Regions from separate parts of the Amycolatopsis cynarae genome, predicted to be linked through region 1. Evidence: riboswitches for the same ligand, from Rfam matches in the RefSeq annotation. Region 1 holds a riboswitch; the other holds the start of a gene.
What was found. Region 1 has a riboswitch for glycine ahead of gcvP (aminomethyl-transferring glycine dehydrogenase). Riboswitches for the same ligand answer to the same signal wherever they lie in the genome.
Positions count from the first base shown of each region.

Region 2: linked by a shared signal. The riboswitch ahead of ORV05_RS20335 (aldo/keto reductase) and the one ahead of gcvP (aminomethyl-transferring glycine dehydrogenase) in region 1 are both predicted to bind glycine.

Region 1 is NZ_CP113836.1:921,744-932,360, reverse strand. Features, by position in the region: gene gcvP (aminomethyl-transferring glycine dehydrogenase) at 1-1,697, opposite strand, end outside; glycine riboswitch at 1,798-1,889, opposite strand; glycine riboswitch at 1,891-1,984, opposite strand; gene ORV05_RS04475 (3-oxoacyl-ACP reductase) at 2,027-2,791, opposite strand; gene ORV05_RS04470 (aldehyde dehydrogenase family protein) at 2,797-4,161, opposite strand; gene ORV05_RS04465 (gamma-glutamyl-gamma-aminobutyrate hydrolase family protein) at 4,309-5,028, opposite strand; gene ORV05_RS04460 (glutamine synthetase family protein) at 5,009-6,355, opposite strand; gene ORV05_RS04455 (amidohydrolase family protein) at 6,508-7,326, shown strand; gene ORV05_RS36345 (hypothetical protein) at 7,516-7,905, shown strand; gene ORV05_RS04445 (MarR family winged helix-turn-helix transcriptional regulator) at 8,091-8,531, shown strand; gene ORV05_RS04440 (NmrA family NAD(P)-binding protein) at 8,615-9,505, shown strand; gene ORV05_RS04435 (amidase) at 9,829-10,617, shown strand, end outside.
Region 2 is NZ_CP113836.1:4,258,545-4,269,161, reverse strand. Features, by position in the region: gene ORV05_RS20395 (alpha/beta fold hydrolase) at 1-469, opposite strand, end outside; gene ORV05_RS20390 (crotonase/enoyl-CoA hydratase family protein) at 500-1,339, shown strand; gene ORV05_RS20385 (AMP-binding protein) at 1,349-3,043, shown strand; gene ORV05_RS20380 (hypothetical protein) at 3,248-3,721, opposite strand; gene ORV05_RS20375 (hypothetical protein) at 3,946-4,161, shown strand; gene ORV05_RS20370 (CDP-alcohol phosphatidyltransferase family protein) at 4,297-4,905, shown strand; gene gcvH (glycine cleavage system protein GcvH) at 4,966-5,349, shown strand; gene garA (glycogen accumulation regulator GarA) at 5,487-5,951, shown strand; gene ftsR (transcriptional regulator FtsR) at 5,948-6,706, shown strand; gene ORV05_RS20350 (bifunctional nuclease family protein) at 6,937-7,410, shown strand; gene ORV05_RS20345 (TetR/AcrR family transcriptional regulator) at 7,509-8,153, opposite strand; gene ORV05_RS20340 (MerR family transcriptional regulator) at 8,399-8,965, shown strand; glycine riboswitch at 9,000-9,096, shown strand; gene ORV05_RS20335 (aldo/keto reductase) at 9,445-10,275, shown strand; gene ORV05_RS20330 (substrate-binding domain-containing protein) at 10,317-10,617, opposite strand, start outside.

The sequences.
Region 1 (10,617 bases):
GACGGGATCAGGCAGACGGTGCGCCCGGCCTGCCCGTTGGCCCGGTGGTAGGCGCGGATCGCCAGCAGCCCGGCCAGTTCGCCCTGGCTTCCGGCGTTCGGCTGCAGCGAAACGCTGTGGTAGCCGGTGACCTCGGCCAGCCAGTCGCACAGCTGGCCGATCAGCTCGCGGTAGCCCGCGGCGTCCTCGGCCGGGGCGAACGGGTGCAGTCCGGCGAAGGCGGGCCAGGTGATCGGCTCCATCTCCGCGGTCGCGTTGAGCTTCATGGTGCACGAGCCGAGGGGGATCATGCCGCGGTCCAGTGCGTAGTCCTGATCGGACAGTCGCCGCAGGTAGCGCAGCATTGCGGTCTCGGAGCGGTGCGAGTGGAAGACCTCGTGAGTCAGGAACTCCGACCGGCGGGCCAGCCCGGCGGGCAGCGCCGGGGCGCCCGGCTCCGCGTGGGCCTCCAGGTCGAAGGCGAGCAGCACCCGGCGCAGTGCGTCCAGCGTGGTGACCTCGTCGCAGGCGATGCGGATGTGGTCCTCGTCGGCCAGGCCGAGGTTGATGCCGAAGCGGCGTGCGTCGCCGACCAGCCGGGCGGCACGGCCGGGCACCCGCACCAGCACCGTGTCGAAGAAGCTCTCGTGGACGACCTCGACCCCGCCGTCCCGCAGCGCGGCCGCCAGCCCGGAGGCGAGGGAGTGCACGCGGGCGGCGATGTCCCGCAGTCCGTCCGGGCCGTGGTAGACCGCGTACATCGCGGCCAGCACCGCGGGCAGCACCTGGGCGGTGCAGATGTTGGAGGTGGCCTTCTCGCGGCGGATGTGCTGCTCCCGGGTCTGCAGCGCCAGGCGGTAGGCCGGGGCGCCGTCGGCGTCCACCGAGACCCCGACGAGACGGCCGGGCATCGACCGCTGAAGGCCGGACCGCACGGCCAGGTACCCGGCGTGCGGGCCGCCGTAGCCGAGCGGCACCCCGAAGCGCTGCGTGGTCCCGGCCGCGATGTCGGCGCCGAACTCGCCCGGCGCCTCGATCAGGGTGAGGGCCAGCAGGTCTGCGGCGACGGTGTAGAGCGCGCCCGCCTCCCTGGCCACGGTCCCGATCGCCTCGTAGAAACCCTTGCCGCGCAGGACACCGGAGGCCCCGGGGTACTGCACGACCACGCCGAAGAACTCCTCGGGCAGGCCGGTGGCCAGATCGCGTACCACCACCTCGATGCCGACCGCCTCGGCACGGGTGCGCACCACCGCGATGGTCTGCGGCAGGCATTCGGCGTCCAGCACCACCCGCTGCGACTTGGCCTTGGAGGCGCGCCGCATCAGCATCACGGCCTCGGCCACCGCGGTGGACTCGTCCAGCAGCGACGCGTTCGCGGTGTCCAGGCCGGTCAGGTCGGACACCATGGTCTGGAAGTTGAGCAGTGCTTCGAGCCTGCCCTGCGAGATCTCGGGCTGGTAGGGCGTGTAGGCGGTGTACCAGGCGGGGCTTTCCAGCACGTTGCGGCGGATCACCGCGGGGGTGACCGTGTCGTGGAAACCCAGCCCGATCATCTGCGTCATCGGCCGGTTCTTGGCCGCGAGCGCCCGCAGCTCGGCGAGTGCGTCCTGCTCGGAGGCCGCCACGGGCAGGTCGAGTTCGCGGGGGTTGCGGATGGCCGTGGGCACGGCCGCCTCCACGAGCGCGTCGAGGCTCGAGTACCCGCACTCGGCGAGCATCTTGGCCTGCTCGTGCCCGGACGGTCCGATATGGCGGTCGGCGAACAACACGGGAGCTCCTCACTACCGGACGCGGACTCGCTCGCCCGCGGCTGGGAACTCCCCCTCTGTCATCGGCACCTGAGAGTTTCACCGCTCGCGCGGCTTTCACCTTGGGTGAGGCGCACCGGCTGCGCCTGCTTTCCAGAGTGGCCTGGCCCGAGCGGTAACTGGTACCTGAGAGATTGGCGGGGAAGTTGCTCCTTCGGTGCCCCGTGTGGCGACGGGGGCTCTCCCGCTCAGGCTCATGTCGGCCGTGTTCAGTTGTCTGGTTTCACTCTACAGCGCCCTTACAGCGGGGTAACGTACGCGCCGCTGATCCCACCGTCCACCAGGAACTGCGACGCCGTGATGAACGACGCATCATCGCTGGCGAGGAAGGCCACCGCGGCGGCGATCTCCTCCGGCTCGGCGAACCGGCCCAGCGGCACGTGCACCAGCCTGCGGGCGGCCCGTTCCGGGTCCTTGGCGAACAGCTCCCGCAGCAGCGGCGTGTTGACCGGTCCCGGGCACAGCGCGTTCACCCGGATGCCCTCCCGCGCGAACTGCACGCCCAGTTCACGGGTCATGGCCAGCACCCCGCCCTTCGACGCGGTGTAGGAGATCTGCGAGGTCGCCGCGCCCATCACCGCCACGAAGGAAGCGGTGTTGACGATGGAACCCTTGCCCTGGCGCTGCATGTGGGGGATCGCGTACCGGCAGCACAGGTAGACCGAGGTGAGGTTGACCTGCTGCACCTTCTGCCAGGCCTCGATGCCGGTGGTGAGGATCGAGTCGTCCTCGGGCGGGGAGATCCCGGCGTTGTTGAACGCCACGTCCAGCGAGCCGAACCGCGCCACGGTGGTGTCGAACAGCGCCTGGACCTGCGCCTCGCTCGTCACGTCCGTGGCGATGAACTCGCCGTCCACCTCGTCGGCGGCGGCCTTGCCCGCGACCGCGTCGACGTCGGCGATCACCACCTTGGCGCCCTCGCCCGCCAGCCGCCGGGCCGTGGCCAGGCCGATGCCGCTGCCCCCGCCGGTGATCACCGCGACGCGGCCGTCGAAACGCTGCATGGACCTCATACCTCCGTGCTCAGGAAGACGTTCTTGGTCTCGGTGAAGGACTCGGCCGCCGCCGGGCCGAGCTCCCGGCCGAGGCCGGACTGCTTGAACCCGCCGAACGGCGTCCAGTACCGCACCGAAGAATGCGAGTTGACCGACAGGTTGCCCGCCTCGACCCCCCGCGAGACCCGCAACGCCCGGCCCACGTCCGAGGTCCAGATCGACCCGGACAGCCCGTAGGCGGTGTCGTTGGCCAGCCGGATCGCGTCCGCCTCGCCGTCGAACGGCACCACCGCCACCACCGGGCCGAAGATCTCGTCGGTGACCAGCGGATCGGTCGGGGACTCCGGCAGCACCACGGTGGGCGGGAACCAGAAACCGGGACCGTCCGGGGCGCTCCCCCGGAAGGCGACCCTCGTGCCGTCCGTGACGTAGGAGGCCACCTTCGCCCGGTGCGCCGCGGAGATCAGCGGGCCCATCTCGGTGCGCTCGTCGGCCGGGTCGCCGACCACCACCCCGCGCACCGCCGGTTCCAGCAGCTCCAGGAACCGGTCGTAAACCGGCCGTTCCACCAGGATGCGGGACCGGGCGCAGCAGTCCTGGCCCGCGTTGTCGAACACGCCGTAGGGCGCGGTCGCCGCGGCCCTCTCCAGGTCCGCGTCGGCGAAGACGATGTTCGCGCTCTTGCCGCCGAGTTCGAGGGTGACCCGCTTCACCTGCTCCGCGCAGCCCGCCATGATCCGCTTGCCCACCGCGGTGGAGCCGGTGAACACGACCTTGCGCACCGCGGGATGGGTCACGAACCGCTGCCCCACCACGGGCCCCGCCCCCGGCAGCACCTGGAACACGTCCTCGGGCAGGCCGGCCTGCCGCGCCAGTTCCGCCAGCCGAAGCGCGGTCAGCGGGGTCGACTCGGCCGGTTTCAGCACCACGGTGTTCCCGGCGGCCAGCGCGGGGGCGAACCCCCAGGCCGCGATCGGCAGCGGGAAGTTCCACGGCACGATGATCCCCACCACGCCGAGCGGTTCGTGGAACGTGACGTTCACCCCGCCCGGTACCGGGATCTGGCTGCCGAGCAGCCGTTCGGGCGCCGCCGCGTAGTAGTGCAGCACGTCACGGACGTTGCCCGCCTCCCAGCGGGCGTTGGAGATCGTGTGCCCGGAGTTGCGCACCTCCAGCCGGGCCAGGTGCTCCCGGTCCGCGTCCACCGCCTCGGCGAAGGCCCGCAGCAACCGCGCGCGGTCGCCGGGGGCGACGGCGCGCCATGCGGGCAGGGCCGCCTGCGCCCGCGCGATCGCCTCGTCGGTCTCCTCCAGCGAAGCCAGCGGCACCGAGGTGAGGACCTCCTCGGTCGCCGGGTTGACCACGTCCACAGTGGTCACAAGCTCACTCACACCGCCTCCAGTGTGTTGGTGCCGTGAGGCGACCCCTCACGGCTCTGGTCGCGACCTCGCTCATGCCGCCTCCAGTGTTTTGCGGGACACCCGCACCCGGTCGGCCCGCATGAGCGGGGGCTTCGCCAGTCTCGCTCATGCGGCCTCCAGGAGCGCCGCGAACAGCCGTACGTCTTCCACGTCCTGTTCCGGATGCCACTGCACCCCGAGCACGAACCGCTCGCCGGGCAGCTCCACCGCCTCGATGGTGCCGTCCGCCGCCCAGCCCACCGCCCGCAGCCCCGTGCCGAGCCGCGCCACGGCCTGATGGTGGTAGCAGTGCCCCTTCGCCTGGGTGCCGAGGATCGCGGCCGCCCGGCTGCCGGCGGCCAGCATGATCCGGTTGTGCCCGTAGACGCCGGGCCCCGGCTGGTGCTCGGCGTGCCCGAGCTTCTCGGGCAGGTGCTGGGTCAGCGAACCGCCCAGCGCGACGTTGAGCACCTGCAGGCCCCGGCACACGCCCAGCACCGGCAGTCCTCGCGCCACGGCATCGGCCGTCAGCGCGAACTCGAACGCATCCCGTTCGGGGCGGCTGACGGTTTTCTCGTGCGGTGTCTCGCCGTAGCGTGCGGGATCGACGTCGGCGCCCCCGGCGATCACCACCGCGTCGACGGCGGCCAGCGCCGAGGTGTCCGTGCCGACCGAGGGCAGCAGCACCGGAACGCCGCCCGCGCGCACCACGCAGTCCACATAGGACCGTGGCACCAGTGCGGCGCCGGTGTCCCACACACCCCAGCGCGCCTGCTCCACATAGGTCGAGATACCGACCACCGGCCGCGAGGCGCGCCGGGTGGGCTCAGAGCCGTTCGAAACCACGGATCCGCTCCCAATCGGTGACGGCCGCGTCGAACGCGGCGAGTTCGACGCGGGCGGAGTTCAGATAGTGCTCGACGACCTCGTCGCCGAAGGCCGTGCGGGCGACCTCGCTCTTCGCCAGCAGTGCGGCCGCGTCCCGCAGGTTCGACGGCACGGCCGGTTTGCCCGAAGCGTAGGCGTTGCCGGTGAACTCGGGTTCGAGCGGCAGTTCGTGCTCGATCCCGTGCAGGCCGGCGGCCACCAGCGCCGCCACCGCGAGGTAGGGGTTCACGTCACCGCCGGGAACACGGTTTTCGACCCGCAACGACGGTCCGTGCCCGACCACCCGCAGCGCGCAGGTGCGGTTGTCCGTGCCCCAGGCCACCGCCGTGGGCGCGAAGCTGCCCGCCGCGAAACGCTTGTAGGAGTTGATGTTCGGCGCGAAGAAGTAGGTCAGCTCGCGCAGGCAGGCCAGCTGCCCGGCCAGGAAGTGCTCCATCACCGGGGAGAACCCGCGCGGGCCGTCCCCGGCGAGCACCGGTTCGCCCTCGGCCGAGCGCAGGCTGAGGTGGATGTGGCAGGAGTTGCCCTCGCGCTCGTTGTACTTGGCCATGAAGGTCAGGCTCCGGCCCTCCTGGGCGGCGATCTCCTTGGCCCCGGTCTTGTAGATGCTGTGGTTGTCGCAAGTGGACAGCGCGTCGGTGTAGCGGAAGGCGATCTCGTGCTGCCCGGGGTTGCACTCGCCCTTGGCGGACTCGACGTACATCCCGGCACCAGCCATCTCGTTGCGGATCCGGCGCAGCAGCGGCTCGAGGCGACCGGTGCCCAGCAGCGAGTAGTCCACGTTGTACTGGTTGGCCGGGGCGAGCTCGCGGTACCCGCGCCGCCAGGCCTGCTCGTAGCTGTCGTCGAAGACGATGAACTCCAGTTCGGTGCCCACGTACGCGGTCAGGCCGCGCTCGGCGAGCCGGTCGACCTGGCCTCGCAGCACCTGCCGCGGCGACGCGGGCACTGCCCCGCCCTCGACCCACTCCACGTCCGCGAGCACCAGCGCGGTCCCCGGATGCCAGGGCAGCAGGCGCAGGGTGCCCAGGTCGGGGCGGAGCACGAAGTCGCCGTAGCCCTTCTCCCAGGAGGACATCGCGAAACCGTCGACGGTGTTCATGTCCACGTCCACGGCGAGCAGGTAGTTGCAGGCCTCGGTCGCGTGCGGCACGACCTCCTCGAGGAAGTACCGCGCCGCGCACCTCTTGCCCTGGAGGCGGCCCTGCATGTCGGTCATCGCGACGAGAACGGTGTCGATCGCGCCGGAATCAGCCAGTTCCCGCAGCCGGTCGACGGTGAGCATGCCCCTGGCAGTGCTGATCCGGTCGGTCATCCGGTTACCCTTCCGCGCGCCGCTCGACCCCCTCAAAGGCTCACTATTGATCCATTGACCGTCCCTGTCAAGCCGGGCCACGCTTTTCCCGCGGACTCCGCCGCGGCGCGAAGGGGAAACCGATGCCTGACGAGATCATCGACGTGTGGATGCAGCAGCCCAACGCGCGGTTCATGGCGCAACCGTGGCTGGAGACGCTGGTGCGCTGGACCGGAATGTCCCGGCTCGCACCCACCACCGCCGAGACCCTCGACGCGATGGACGCCGCGGGCGTGCGCCTGGGGCTGCTGTCGGCCTGGCACTCCCCCCACGGCGTGCTGATCTCCAACGACGAGGTCGCCGCGCTCGTCGAACGGCACCCGGACCGGTTCGCCGGGATCGCCACCGTGGACCTGACCGATCCGGTCGGCGCGGTACGGGAGATCCGCCGGTGCGTGCGGGACCTCGGCTTCGTCGGCGTGCGCGTGGTCCCCTGGCTGTGGAACCTGCCCCCGAACGACCGGCGCTACTACCCGGTCTACGTCGCCTGCGTCGAGGAGGACGTGCCGTTCTGCACGCAGATCGGGCACACCGGCCCGCTCTGCCCGTCCGAACCGGGACGGCCGATCCCCTACCTGGACGAGGTGCTGCTCGACTTCCCCCAACTGGTGGTGGTCGGCGGGCACGTGGGGTACCCGTGGTTGCCGGAAGTGCTGTCCCTGGCGACGAAATACCCGAACTTCTACGTGGACACCTCCGCCTACGCCGTGCACCGGCTGCCCGCCGAACTCGTCGAGTTCCTGCGGGGGCGCGGGCGCACCCGGGTGTTGTTCGGCAGCAACTACCCGATGCTCACGCCCGCGCAGTGCCTGAAAAAACTCGATGAACTCCGGCTCGGCCCCGAAGCGAAGGAGTGCTTCCTCGGCGGCAACGCCCGTCGCGTGTTCTCCCTGCCGCTCTGAGGGCCTCACTGGGAGAAGGCGACAGAGGCCGCGAGGTCTTTCTGGTTTTCGAGTGCGAGTAGACGTTCGGTGAGCGCGGCGCGGACGGCTTCGTAGGTGTCGGCGCCGAGGCTGAGCCGGACGGGCGGGTCGGTGTAGCGCAGGGCCGACGCGAAGCCGGTGCGGGCCGCCGGGCTCGACCAGGGTGAGGTGGACGCCGAAGTCGGAGACCTCGCGGCTGACCCTCACGACACGCACCAGGTATACCCGGCCCTGCTCGCCGCCCTGGCCCCATTGAACCCGGCCTACCTGCACGTGATCCACGCCGGAGACGAAGACCTCGTCGCGAGGCTGCGCCGCGAATGGCCTACGGCCCTGCTCCTCAACCGCGTCGGCGCTCCCCTCGATGCCCGGATCGCCGACCTCGACGCCGGGCTGGCCGAGGTCGTCACCGTCGCCGCGGCCGCTCTGGCCAACCCGGACCTGCCGGCCCGCCTCCAGGCGAACGCCCCGCTGAACGCGGCCGACCCGGCCACCTTCTACGGCGGCGACCACACCGGATACACCGACTACCCCACCCTCGACGCGGCACAGAAGTGACATGGCTCGTCGCGCGCCGGTGGAGGCGCCACCTGAGGGTGAAGGGACAGGGTAAGTCGATCAAAGTGGTTGGGGTAGGAGTGCCAGGCCGGTCTCGCAGAGGCGTGCATCTACTGATGAGTGGCGTGGTCTGCCGGCCCGCGACGAGTAGGCTGATCGTTCGTCATCGGACCGGGGAGGTCGGCGTGGACTATGGCGACAAGCTCTTCTGGCTCTCGGTTGTGATTCAACGCAAGTACGCGCAGATCTGCGCCGAGTTCGACCTGACCCCCTCGCAGGCCACGCTGCTCTGCGCAGTCAGGAACGAGCCGCGGCAGATGGCTGACCTCGCCGCGTCGTTGGGTATGACCAAGAACGCATTGAGCCAGCTGGTCGATCGCACCGCGCGGCGCGAGTTGGTCGGCCGGGCAAGCTCGGCGCAGGACCGACGGGTCGTCATGCTCAGTGCGACGCCCACGGGGAAGGTGCTCGCCGAGGCCGTTTACGCGGAGGTCGCCAAGCGCCTGCCCGAGATCGCGAGGAACCTCGACGCCGACGACCAGCGCGACTTCGAGCGCGTGGCCACCGCCATCGTGGACACCTCGGACCTCTCTTCGCCCACCTCGAACCAACCCATCACACCGTGAGGTCTCGCTACACCCGCACCTTGACGACGTTCATGGCATGAACTAGTTTAGTTCATGCCATGAACTAATGAAGGGTGGCAGCGATGACCACACAGACGACCGGCACGATCGCGGTCTTCGGCGCGACGGGGCAACAGGGCGGGGCGGTGGTCGACGCACTGCTGGACCACAAGGCGCGGGTGCGGGCTTTGGTCCGCAACCCGCAGTCCGACCGGGCTCAGGCGCTGGCCGCCCGCGGCGTCGAGCTGGCGGCCATCCGGGCGGACGACCCGGCGTCGCTGGCCGCCGCGCTGGCGACGGTCGAGGGGTTCTACTTCATGACCCCGGAGGCGAACAGCCTCGAAGAGGTCGAGGCGGAGATCCGCATCGGTACCGCGCTCGTCGACGCAGCGGTCGAGGCGGGCGTCCCGCACGTCGTGTTCAACTCGGTCTTCGGAGCGGACCGGGAGTCGGGTGTGCCGCACCACGATTCGAAGCACTCGATCGAGGAGCACCTGAGGAAGTCGGGCCTCAGGGCCGCGATGGTTCGCGCGACCGCCTTCATGGAGAACTTCGCGAGCGTGATGGCACCGAGCCTGGAGCATGGGGAGATCGTGCTGAGGCTGCCGCTGCCGGAGGACGTCGCCCTGAAGATGATCTCGGTCAGGGACATCGGCCGGGTCGCCGCCGCGCTCCTGCTCGACACCGCGGAGGCGCCCGGCGGAGCCGTCGAGCTCGTCGGCGACGAGCTGACGGGCCCCCAGATCGCCGCGGCGTTCGGCGCGCGCGCCGGGCTCCCGGCACGGTACGAGGCCCTCCCGTTGAGCGTGCTTCCCAACGACCTCGACAAGGCGATGTTCCGCCAGTTCGCGGAGGCGGCGGAGTACCCTTCGGACCTCGCGGTGGTGCGCTCGATCGAGCCGGCCACCCTGGACCTGGTCGAGTGGATCCGAGCTACCGGCTGGACCGCGCCCACAAACGTGGCTGGTTCCTGAGCCTCCGGCCGCGATGAACGCCCCGCGATCGTGCCCACGGTCTCGGCGCTCTGGGCACGGCAACGCATCCGCCAACGGTTGAAGTAGTCACGAAGCTCCCGGGGCGTGCCCGAGGCCGACACGACGCCGGTGCCCGGGACGGCAGCCTGCGGACCGACGTCACCTCCGAAGACGTGCTCCTCCTCACCGGTGGCATCGCCGGTTCCGCGCAGCGCACCAGCAGAGCGCAGGCCCGGCGGCTCATCGACCTCCTCATGGACGCGCTGACCAGGGGCCCGACCGCGTAGCGTGATCTTGACGAGGGTTCACGAGAGAGGCGCACGATGGGCGAGGACGAGATCCACCGGCTGGATGCGACCGCGCTGGCGGGGCTGATCCGCGCGCGACAGCTGTCCGCGACGGAGGTGATGCGGGCGTGCCTTGACCGCATCGAAACGGTCAATCCGCGGGTGAACGCCGTGGTCACGGTGCTCGCCGAGCAGGGGCTCGCGGCGGCCCGCGCGGCGGACGAGGCCGTGGCCGCCGGTCACGCGCTGGGCCCGCTACACGGTGTGCCGTTCACCGTCAAGGATTCGCTGGACGTGGCGGGGGCGGTGAGCACTCGCGGCTCCGCCCTGTTCCGGGATCGTGTCGCCGCCTCGGACGCGACCGCGGTGGCCCGGCTGCGGGCGGCGGGCGCGATCCCGCTCGCCAAGACGAATCTGCCGGAATTCTCCTACTGGACCGAAACCGACAACCTGATCGTCGGCCGCTCGCTCAATCCGTGGGACGGCGAGCGCACCCCGGGTGGTTCCAGCGGTGGCGAATCGGCCGCGATCGCCGCGGGGATGTCTCCGCTGGGGTTGGGCAGCGACGTGGCCATCTCGGTGCGCGGCCCCGCCCACGACACGGGCATCGTCGCGCTGAAGGCGACCCGGGGACGGATACCGATCACCGGCCATTGGCCCGAGGTTCCCGGCCGCTACTGGCATGTCGGCCCGATGGCGCGCAGCGTGCGGGACCTCGCGACCTCGCTGGGGATCCTCGCCGGGCCCGACGGCGTCGACGGCCACGTGCGGCACTCGCCGCCGTCCGGCGACGGACCGCGGGACCCGGCGGGGTTGCGGGTGGGC
Region 2 (10,617 bases), 3.3 Mb from region 1:
CGCTCACCGGGACGAACCGGGCGGCGAACAGCAGGGGGGCGAAGGTGAGCAGGCCCGCCACGATCGCGTTGTCGAGCACCGGCATCTCCACGATCATGCCGTGCAGCCGTTCGGGTGCGGCGACGGCCACTTCGAGTGCCACGTTGGCCCCGAGCGAGGTGCCCCCGACCACCGCCCGCTCGATGCCGAGGTGATCCAGCAGCGCCATCACCTGCAGCCCGAAGGCGGGCATGGAATAGCGCCACGACTCGGTGGGCCGGTCGGACTCGCCGTGCCCGAGCAGGTCGAGCGTGATCACGTGGAAGCCCTCGTGGGCGAGGGCGCGTGCGAGCGGGGCGTGCATGCGGCGGGTGAGCATCAGTCCGTGCGTGAGCACGACGATCCGGTCACCGTGACCGTACTCGGTGTAGGCGAGCCGGTGTCCTTCGAAGGTGAACGATCCGGCCAGCTCCAGAAGGTGCGGGGCCATGTACCCAGCAAACCATGAGGATGGTTCAAGATGACAGCCATGAATGAAACCGCTGACCTGGTCGCCTTCACGGTCGACCGCTCCGGCCCGGTGGCCGAGGTGACCCTGCTGGGGCCGTCCAAGGGCAACGCCATGGGCCCCGATTTCTGGCGTGAGCTGCCGATTGTGTTCCGCGCACTCGACGCCGACCCGGAGGTCCGCGCGATCGTGCTGACCGGCAGCGGGCGCAACTTCTCCTACGGCCTCGACCTGCCCGCGATGATGGGTGCGTGGGGCCCGCTGCTCGGCCCGGACTCGCTGGCGGGCCCGCGCACCGCCTTCCTCAAGGAGGTCCGCAGTCTCCAGGCCAGCGTCACCGCGGTGGCCGAGTGCCGCACCCCGGTGATCGCCGCCATCTCCGGCTGGTGCATCGGCGGCGGGGTGGACCTGATCGCCGCCGCGGACGTCCGGCTGGCCAGCGCCGAGGCGAAGTTCAGCGTGCGCGAGGCGAAGGTGGCCATCGTGGCCGACATCGGCAGCCTCCAGCGCCTCGCGGGCGTGATCGGCGAGGGGCACCTGCGGGAGCTGGCCCTGACCGGTAAGGACATCGACGCCGCCCGCGCCGAACGGATCGGCCTGGTCAACGACGTCTACCCGGATCAGGAGGCGGTGCTCGCCGCGGCCCGCGCGATGGCGGCGGAGATCGCCGAGAACCCGCCGCTGGTCGTGCAGGGCATCAAGGAGGTGCTCTCGCTCAACACCGAACGCCAGGTCGCCGACGGGCTGCGCTACGTCTCGACTTGGAACGCCGCGTTCCTGCCCAGCAAGGATCTGGGGGAGGCCGTGCAGGCCTTCATGGAGCGCAGGAAGCCCGAATTCAAGGGTGAGTGAGGAGAACAGGTGAGCAACGACGCTTTCCGCCAGGCCCGCGACTACCTGCTGGCACACCGCGAGGACTACGACACCGCGTACCGGGAATTCGCCTGGCCGATGCCGGAGGAGTTCAACTGGGCGCTCGACTGGTTCGACGTGATCGCGCGCGCCCCGGAGAACGCCCAGCGGTACGCGCTGTGGATCGTCGAGGAGGACGGGTCGGAGGGGCGATGGACCTTCCCCGAACTTTCGGAACGGTCGAACCGCGTGGCGAACTGGCTACGCGGGCACGGCGTGCGCCGCGGCGACCGGCTGATCCTCATGCTGGGCAACCAGGTGGAGCTGTGGGAGACCATCCTCGCCTCGATCAAGCTCGGCGCCGTGATCATCCCGGCGTCCACCCTGCTCGGTCCGGACGACCTGCGTGACCGGGTCGAGCGCGGCGCGGCACGCCATGTCGTGGTGCGCTCGGCCGACGCACCGAAGTTCGCCGGGGTGACGGGTGATTACACGCGGATCGCGGTGGGCGAGGAGGTGCCCGGCTGGCTGTCCTTCGCCGACACCGCCACCGGCGCCACGGAGTTCACTCCGGACGGTGCCACCGCGGCCGCCGACCCGCTCCTGCTGTACTTCACCTCGGGCACCACGGCCAAGCCGAAGCTGGTGCAGCACACGCACGTCTCCTACCCGGTGGGCCATTTGTCCACTATGTACTGGATCGGCCTGGAACCGGGCGACGTGCACCTGAACATCTCCTCGCCGGGCTGGGCCAAGCACGCCTGGAGCAACGTGTTCGCGCCGTGGAACGCCGAGGCGACGGTGTTCCTGTACAACTACGACCGGTTCGACGCCACCCGGCTGATGGCGCAGATGGACCGGTGCGGGATCACCAGTTTCTGCGCGCCGCCGACGGTGTGGCGGATGCTCATCCAGGCCGACCTGACGGAACTGAAGAACCCGCCCCGCAAGGTGGTCGGGGCGGGTGAGCCGCTCAACCCGGAGGTGATCGACCAGGTCCGCAGGGCCTGGGGCGTGACCATCCGGGACGGCTTCGGCCAGACCGAGAGCAGTGTGCAGATCGCCAACACCCCGGGACAGCCGGTCAAGTCCGGTTCGATGGGGCGGCCGCTGCCCGGGTTCACGGTGGCGCTTCTCGACCCGGTCACCGGGCAGCGCAGCACCGAGGGCGAGATCTGCCTCGACCTCGCGCACCGCCCGGTCGGGCTGATGGCGGGCTACGCCGACGACGACGAGCGCACCGCGACGGCGTTCGAGGGCGGCTACTACCACACCGGTGACGTCGGCTCGATCGACGAGGACGGCTACATCACCTACGTGGGCCGCACCGACGACGTGTTCAAGGCGTCGGACTACCGGATTTCGCCGTTCGAACTGGAGAGCGTGCTCCTGGAACACGAAGCGGTGGCCGAGGCGGCCGTCGTGCCGTCGCCGGACCCGATCCGGCTGGCGGTGCCGAAGGCCTACGTCGTGCTGGCCGCGGGCCACGCCGCGGACGCGGCGACGGCCGAGAGCATCCTGGCCTTCGGCCGCGAGCACCTGGCGCCCTACAAGCGGATCCGGCGGCTGGAGTTCACCGAACTGCCCAAGACGATCTCGGGCAAGATCCGGCGGGTCGAACTGCGCGGCCGGGAACAGTCCGTTCCGGACGGCAGGCCGCCCGGTGAGTTCCGCGAGGAGGACTTCCCCTCGCTCAAGTCCTGAAGCGGACGCACTGCGCGCCGACGGGGCCCCGCACGGGTGGCGTGCGGGGCCCCTTCGCGCGCTCAGTTCGCGCCCGTCCTCTGTGGAGCATGTCGCGGCCGGTTCGCCGGTCCGCAGTCGACGGTCCCGTTCCGCACGATCACCGGGCCGGGGCGGCGGGGAAAGCGGGCCGCGGGCCAAAGCGGTTCCGCGGGCGGTCCGGGGTCACTCGGCGGCGACCACGCGGGCGTACACGGTCTTGTCGTCGAGGCTGCAGGTGGTGCCGCCCTGGGAGCTGGGCGGGCCGGACACGCACAACCAGCCGTCGACGGTGGCGCTCACCGGGCGGCCGGAGCCCGCGGGCTGCTGCCCGGCGATCCCGGCCTGGAACTTCGCCACGAGCTGGTGGGCCTGCGGGCAGCCGATGCCGGTCGCGGTGCTGTCGAGCACGCTCAGGGTCAGGCCGCTGGCCGCGGTGACGGAGCCGCAACTGCCGTCGGCCGACGCCAGGGCAGGCACGCTCGTCACGGTGGCCGCGGCGCGCCCGGCCGGGGCGGCGCCCGTCGCGGAACCGGAGGCCGGGCCCGCGGAGGTTCCGGTGAGGGCGGGCGCGGCGGTCTGCGGGGCGGGCACCGAGCACGCGGTGAGGAGCGCGGTGGCGCCCCCGGCGAGCAGCGGGCCGAGCCGCCTGACGATCATCGTTTCCTCCCTCGGACATGATCCGGCAGGGCGAGGCTACCGCTGGGCGGGGGCCGCCGCGCACCGGGCCATGGATGGTCCACAGTGGACCGCCGCGTAGGGTTGGCCCCTCCACTGGGCGGGTGAATCTCCTCGGGCGGGCTAACGTTGCCGGTTCCGCCGCCGACGTTGGCGGTGTACCTGCCCGGTGAGCCAATCCTGTCCCTCTTTCCCTTCAGAGAGCGATGAACACCGAAAGCACAAACGGAACCCAGTCCCCGGAAAACGCCGAACCGCCGACCACCCCCTGCACCGTGGTGTGGAGCCAGGGGCGCCCGTACGTCCTCGAACCGGGCGACGGCAACCCCCGCTGGGTCGGCACCGACAACCGTGGCCGCCCGCTCAAGCTGACCGGCGCCGACCTGCGCCGTCGCGGCTGGAGCCTTCACCGGGCGAGCTAGGGTGACGGGGTGATCGAGCCCCGCCCGGACAGGGCGCCCGAGGACACCACCCGCGCCCGCGGTCAGGGCACGGAGACCGGGCGCCCCGTCGACAGCAGTCCCGCCGGTGCCCTTGCCTCTGCACCGGACGGCCCGGTGGCCGGACCGGAGCAGCCCCCGCTGCTCCGGCAGGCACTCACCGTGCCCAATCTCCTGTCCCTGCTCCGCCTGGCCGGGGTGCCGGTCTTCCTGTGGCTGCTGCTGGGCCCGAAGGCCGACGGCTGGGCGCTGGCGCTGCTGGTGTTCAGCGCGCTGACCGACTGGCTCGACGGCAAACTCGCCCGATGGCTCGACCAGACGAGCAGGCTCGGCCAGCTGCTCGACCCCGCCGCCGACCGGCTCTACATCGTCGCGACCCTGGCCGCGTTCCTCCTCCGGGGCATCCTGCCCTGGTGGGTGGTGGCCGCGCTGGTGGTGCGCGAGCTGGTCGTCGGCGTGGCGATCCTGGTGTTGCGGCGCAACGGATTCGCCCCGCCCGAGGTGACCTACATCGGCAAGGGGGCGACCTTCGTGCTGATGTACGCCTTCCCGTTCCTGCTGCTGACCCAGGGCGCCGCGGCCGATTCCACGGTGGCCGCGATCGCCCGCCCGATCGCCTACGCCTTCATGACCTGGGGCGGTGTGCTGTACCTGTGGTCCGGGGCGTTGTACGTCCTGCAGACCGTCCGGGCCATCCGGGGTGCCGCCCGGACCGGCCGGATGTAAGACTTCCGCCGGAAGGTCCGCGCCGCCAGGCGGCGGACCGGCGAAGAAAGGGGACGGCGGGTGTCCGCACCAGAAGAATTGCGCTACACCGAAGAGCACGAGTGGGTGGCCACCGGCTCCGGTGACTCGGTCCGGGTCGGCATCACCGAGTACGCGCAGGACCAGCTCGGCGACGTGGTCTTCGTCGAGCTGCCCGAGGTGGGCAAGCAGCTGTCGGCGGGCGACGTGTTCGGCGAGGTCGAGTCGACCAAGAGCGTGTCCGAACTGTTCGCTCCGGTGGACGGCGAGGTGGTGGCCGTCAACGGCGCCGTGGTCGACTCCCCGGAGCTGATCAACAGCGATCCCTACGGCGAGGGCTGGCTCATCGAGATCAGGGCCGGGGACCCGTCGGCGGTGGAGGCGCTGCTCGATTCGGAGGCCTACCAGGCCCTGACGGCGGGCTGAGCCGGGCCGATCCGGGCTGATCCGGGCCGGGCGCGCGGGGGCCGGGAGGGAGCCCCGGCAGCCCCTTCGCGATCAGGCACGGTACGTTGACAGCACACGTTGCTAGGCAAAACACTTCAGTGGTGAGGAGAGCTCAGGTGAGCACGAACGACGGGCCCGGCGTTCCCCCGGAGCAGTCTCCGGAGCGGACTTCGATCTTCCGGGCCGACTTCCTGGCGGACGCGGAGGCGCAGGAGTCGGCGGCGCCGGAGCCCTCGGTCGCCGGTGTCGACGCGCTTCCGGCAGGCTCGGCCCTGCTGGTCGTCAAGCGCGGCCCGAACGCGGGGTCCCGGTTCCTGCTGGACCGGGACACCACCAGCGCGGGCAGGCACCCGGACAGCGACATCTTCCTCGACGACGTCACGGTTTCCCGGCGGCACGCGGAGTTCCGGCGGGAGGGCGGCGAATTCGTCGTCATCGACGTGGGCAGCCTCAACGGCACCTACGTCAACCGCGAGCCGGTGGACCAGGCCGTGCTCGCCGGCGGTGACGAGGTCCAGATCGGCAAGTTCCGCCTGGTCTTCCTGACCGGCCCGGGGCACGGGGGTCAGGGGGCACAGTGACGGCTGCGGGGCGGCCACAGCGCGATGCGTTGAGCATCGGGGCCGTGCTGGCGCAGCTTCGCGCCGACTTCCCCGATGTGACCATCTCCAAGATCCGGTTCCTCGAGTCGGAAGGCCTGGTCCAGCCCGGCCGGACTCCCTCGGGCTACCGGCAGTTCGCCCCGGCGGACGTGGAGCGCCTGCGGTTCGTGCTGGCCGCCCAGCGGGATCACTACCTGCCCCTGAAAGTGATCAAGGAACAGCTCGACGCCGCCGACCGCGGTGCCGGTGGCGTCGATCCCGGCGTGGGCAGGCTGCCCCGCAAGCTCGTGCCGCTCCCGGCGGGCGACGGTGAAACCCCGGGCGAAGGCCTGCCCGGTGCGGAGGATTTCGCACCGGGCAGACAGGTCCGCCTGACCCAGGAGGAACTGCTCGCCGAGGCGGGCATCGACGTGCGCACCCTGGCCGAACTCGAGCAGTACGGCCTACTTCGTCCCGGGGCCGCCGGGTTCTACGATCCGGATTCCGTCCAGATCGCCCGGACGATCCGCGCGATGACCGAGTTCGGCATCGAGCCGCGGCATCTGCGTGCCTTCCGCGCGTCGGCGGACCGGGAAGTGGGTCTGCTGGAGCAGATCGTCGCCCCGGTCTATCGTCATCGGGACGCCGACGCGAAGGCCCGCGCGGACGAAATGGTGCGGGAGCTGGCCGCGCTGTCGGTCACCCTGCACACTTTGCTGGTCAAGGCCGGTATCCGAGGTGTGACCGGCGGCTGACGACTGGTCACGCCGGATGCGCCTGGTCGGTAATGACACAGTTTCGACACTCTTGCGCGCGCCCGACATGCCGTACGGTTGGTTATGGGTTGCCGGAAACCGGATATGCGGACTCAGCACAAGGACAATTGCGAGCACAGCGCCCAGATGACGGGTAGCGTCGACCTTGTCGATGCGGGATCCTCGAAACAGCGCTGCAGCCCGCGCACAGGAGAGGGAGGCGAAGCCCGATGAGCGAGATGCGCGTCGTCGGCGTGCGGGTCGAATTGCCCGCGAATCAGCCGATCTTGTTGCTGCGGGAGACGGAGGGCGAGCGGTACCTCCCGATCTGGATCGGATCCGTGGAAGCCACGGCCATAGCCCTGGAGCAGCAGGGTGTCCGTCCCGCCCGCCCGTTGACGCACGACCTGCTCAAGGAGGTCATCGGGGCACTCGGCCGCGAACTCGAGCAGGTGGTGATCACTGATCTGCGCGAGGGCACCTTCTTCGCCGAACTCGTCTTCGACGGAGACGTCCGGGTTTCGGCCCGGCCGAGCGACTCGGTCGCCCTGGCGCTGCGCGTCGGCGTGCCGATCCACGCGGTCGATTCCGTGCTCGAGGAGGCCGGGCTGATCATCCCGGACGAGCAGGAGGACGAGGTCGAGAAGTTCCGCGAGTTCCTCGACTCGGTGTCGCCGGAGGACTTCCGCGGCGCCGACACCTGAGCACGGCCGGGTTCCGTCTCCCCGTGTCGCGAGCGCGGCACCCAAGCGCGGCACCCCGGGTTCGGAGCCGGTTCGGTCGGAACCGGCTCCGGCGTCAGCTAATGGGCCTGATCCGGCGTCGCCGCACCGGCGGGCCGGGTCGCCCGCTCGAACAGATCGGCCAGTTCGTCGCCGTAGGCCTCGAGGTCGGTCGCCGGGTCGGCCGCCAGTGCCGCCGCCGCACCGTCCACGGAGTGTGCGATCGTCCTCGCCATCACCGCGGGCGCGAACTCCCCGAACTCTCCTTCCTGCTGCCCCTGGCGCAGTTGGCGTTCCAGGCGCCCGTAGCGCATCTCCGCCTGCAGCGCGTCCATGATCGGATCCTGTCCGGCGTTGCGCCGCACCTCGTCCAGTGCCCGGACGGCGTCCGGGTGTGCGCGCACGAAGTCCGTCTCCGCGCGCAGGTGTGCGCGCAGCAGTGCGGTGCGGCCGGTGGCCTGCCCGGCGCGTTCCAGCACGAACTGCTCCTTGGCGTGGAGCAGGATGCCGAGGACGGCGTTCATCAGATCGGCCTTGGTGCCGAAGTGGTAGCTGATCATGCGGGTGCTGCTCAGCCCGGCACGGGCACGGATGCTCTCGAAGGTGGTGGCGGAGTAGCCGTGCTCGGCGAGCACGTCGATGGTGGCGGTGAGGATCTGGGCCCGCCGTGCCGCCTCGGTCACGCTCAGCCCGATCTCGGGCTGCATCTCGGCCGTTATCTGCATGAGTAAATATTAACATGGACAGGTAAAAACTGCACCTCGGGCGGAAGGCTCATGAACCGGTCGAGGTCTGCCGCGCGTCGCGTTGACCAGCGGGGCCCCCACGCTTACCGTCGAAGGCGGGAAATCGTTCCAGGTGTGATTCGTCCGGCTCGGCGCAACCTGATCGGTTTCGCCGTGCGGGGTTCCGCTCCGGTGCCCTGGTTGTTGTTTCGACCGGCCTGCCAGCCGGGCGAGGGGAGGCTTGCGTGGTCGACGAAAGGCCGGTCAAGGCGGTCGACGGGGAGCAGGGTGAACTCTTCCCTGATGCGTCCCTGCCCGACGAGCTGGTCGGATACCGGGGGCCCGCGGCCTGCCAGATCGCCGGGATCACCTACCGGCAGCTCGACTACTGGGCCCGCACGCAACTGGTCGCCCCGAGCATCCGCACCGCGCACGGGTCCGGCTCGCAGCGCCTCTACTCCTTCAAGGACATCCTCGCGCTGAAGATCGTCAAGAGGTTACTGGACACCGGGGTCTCGCTGCAGAACATCAGGGTGGCCGTCGATCATCTGCGTGCCCGCGGGATGAACGATCTCGCCAAGGTGACGCTGGTGTCCGACGGCACCACCGTCTACGAGTGCACCTCGGCCGAGGAGATCGTCGATCTCCTGCAGGGCGGCCAGGGTGTCTTCGGCATCGCGGTCAAGGTGCCGATGGCGGAGATCAGCGGCACCATCCACGAGTTCCCCGCCGAACGGGCCGACGGTGGCCAGGTCGAATCCGTGGTGTCGGACGAGTTGAGCCAGCGGCGCAATGCCCGGCGTACGGGCTGAATCGCGCTGACGGTAGGGTGAATCCCGCAGTCGCCGAAGCTGCGCGGGAGAGACCGGCCCCCACCCCGGGCCGGCGCCGAAGGAGCAACTCTTCCCCGGAACCTCACAGGCACCCGGACCGCGCGGACGAGACGCCTCTGGAAAGTGGGTCCCGGCCAGAACCCGGCGTGGTGACCCCGCCGACGGTGCAAGCCCGACAAAACACCCGGGTGAACCTCTCAGGCGCCCTTTGAGGGTCGGACAGAGTGGGGAGGCCCCGGACACGCTCACGTGTCCGGGGCCGCTGCCGTTACCGGGCCAGGTGGAATCGAAAGCGCTCTCATCCCCGGTCGGCTTGCGCGTTGCGGTGAGGGGACCCGCTCACCGCACTTGCGGCAGGGGGCCGCGGACGGGGGAGTACCTTCGGCGGCCGCGCGCGGTGAGTGGCAGGATCGGGGGCGGATCGTTCAAGACCGCGACGACGTAAGGAACGCATTCGCATGGCTGTAGTTCCCGACCTCGAACTGAACAACGGCGTCACGATCCCGCAGCTCGGTTTCGGCGTGTTCCAGGTCCCCGCCGAGGACACCGCGGAAGTGGTCCGGACCGCGCTGCGGACCGGCTACCGCAGCATCGACACCGCGGCGGCCTACCGGAACGAAACCGGTGTGGGCGCCGCGATCCGGGAGTGCGGCCTGCCCCGGGGGGAACTGTTCGTCACCACGAAGCTGTGGAACTCCGACCAGGGCTACGACTCGGCGCTGCGGGCCTTCGACGCCGGCATGGAGCGGCTCGGGCTGGACTACCTCGATCTGTACCTGATCCACTGGCCGCTGCCCGCACGTGACACCTACGTCGAGACGTGGCGGGCTTTCGGGAAACTCCTCTCCGAGGGCCGTGTCCGCGCCATCGGGGTGTCGAACTTCCAGGTCCCCCACCTGAACCGGCTCATCGACGAGACCGGTGTGGTCCCCGCGGTCAACCAGGTCGAGCTGCACCCGAACCTGGCACAGGCCGAGTTGCGCGCCTTCCACGCCGACCACGGCATCGTCACCGAGGCCTGGAGCCCCCTCGCGCAGGGCGCGCTGCTCTCGGACGAGACGATCACCGGGCTGGCCTCCCGCCACGGCAGGAGCCCGGCGCAGATCGTGCTCCGCTGGCATCTGCAGCTGGGCAACGTGGTGATCCCCAAATCGGTCACGCCGTCCCGGATCGCCGAGAACTTCGCCCTGTTCGACTTCGCACTGACGGACGAGGACATGGCGGCCATCGGCAAGCTGGACACCGGTGCCCGCATCGGCCCCGACCCGGACACCTTCAACCTCGCCTGAGCCGGCCGGAGCGGGCGGCCGGCGCCGTTTCGTATCCGCGCTCAGCCTGCGGGCTTGGCGAACGCGGACTGCTGGGCCGGTTCCCGGAGGAAGTCGCGGAACACCTGCGCGGCGCGGGCCTGCACCTCGTCCACGGTGGCTCCGGCCAGGCCGAGGAACGGGTAGTCGGCCGAACTGGCCGAAGCGATCGATTCGGCGGGTGAGCCGATCATGCCGGGCTTGGTGGTCTGCAGCTGGGCGATCCAGTACGAGTTCTCCGGAACCCAGGCCGCGGGCAACCCGCCGATCGAGTCGAGGCTCGCCTTGCCGGTCAGGGCGTCGAGCACGCGATCCGAAGGCGCG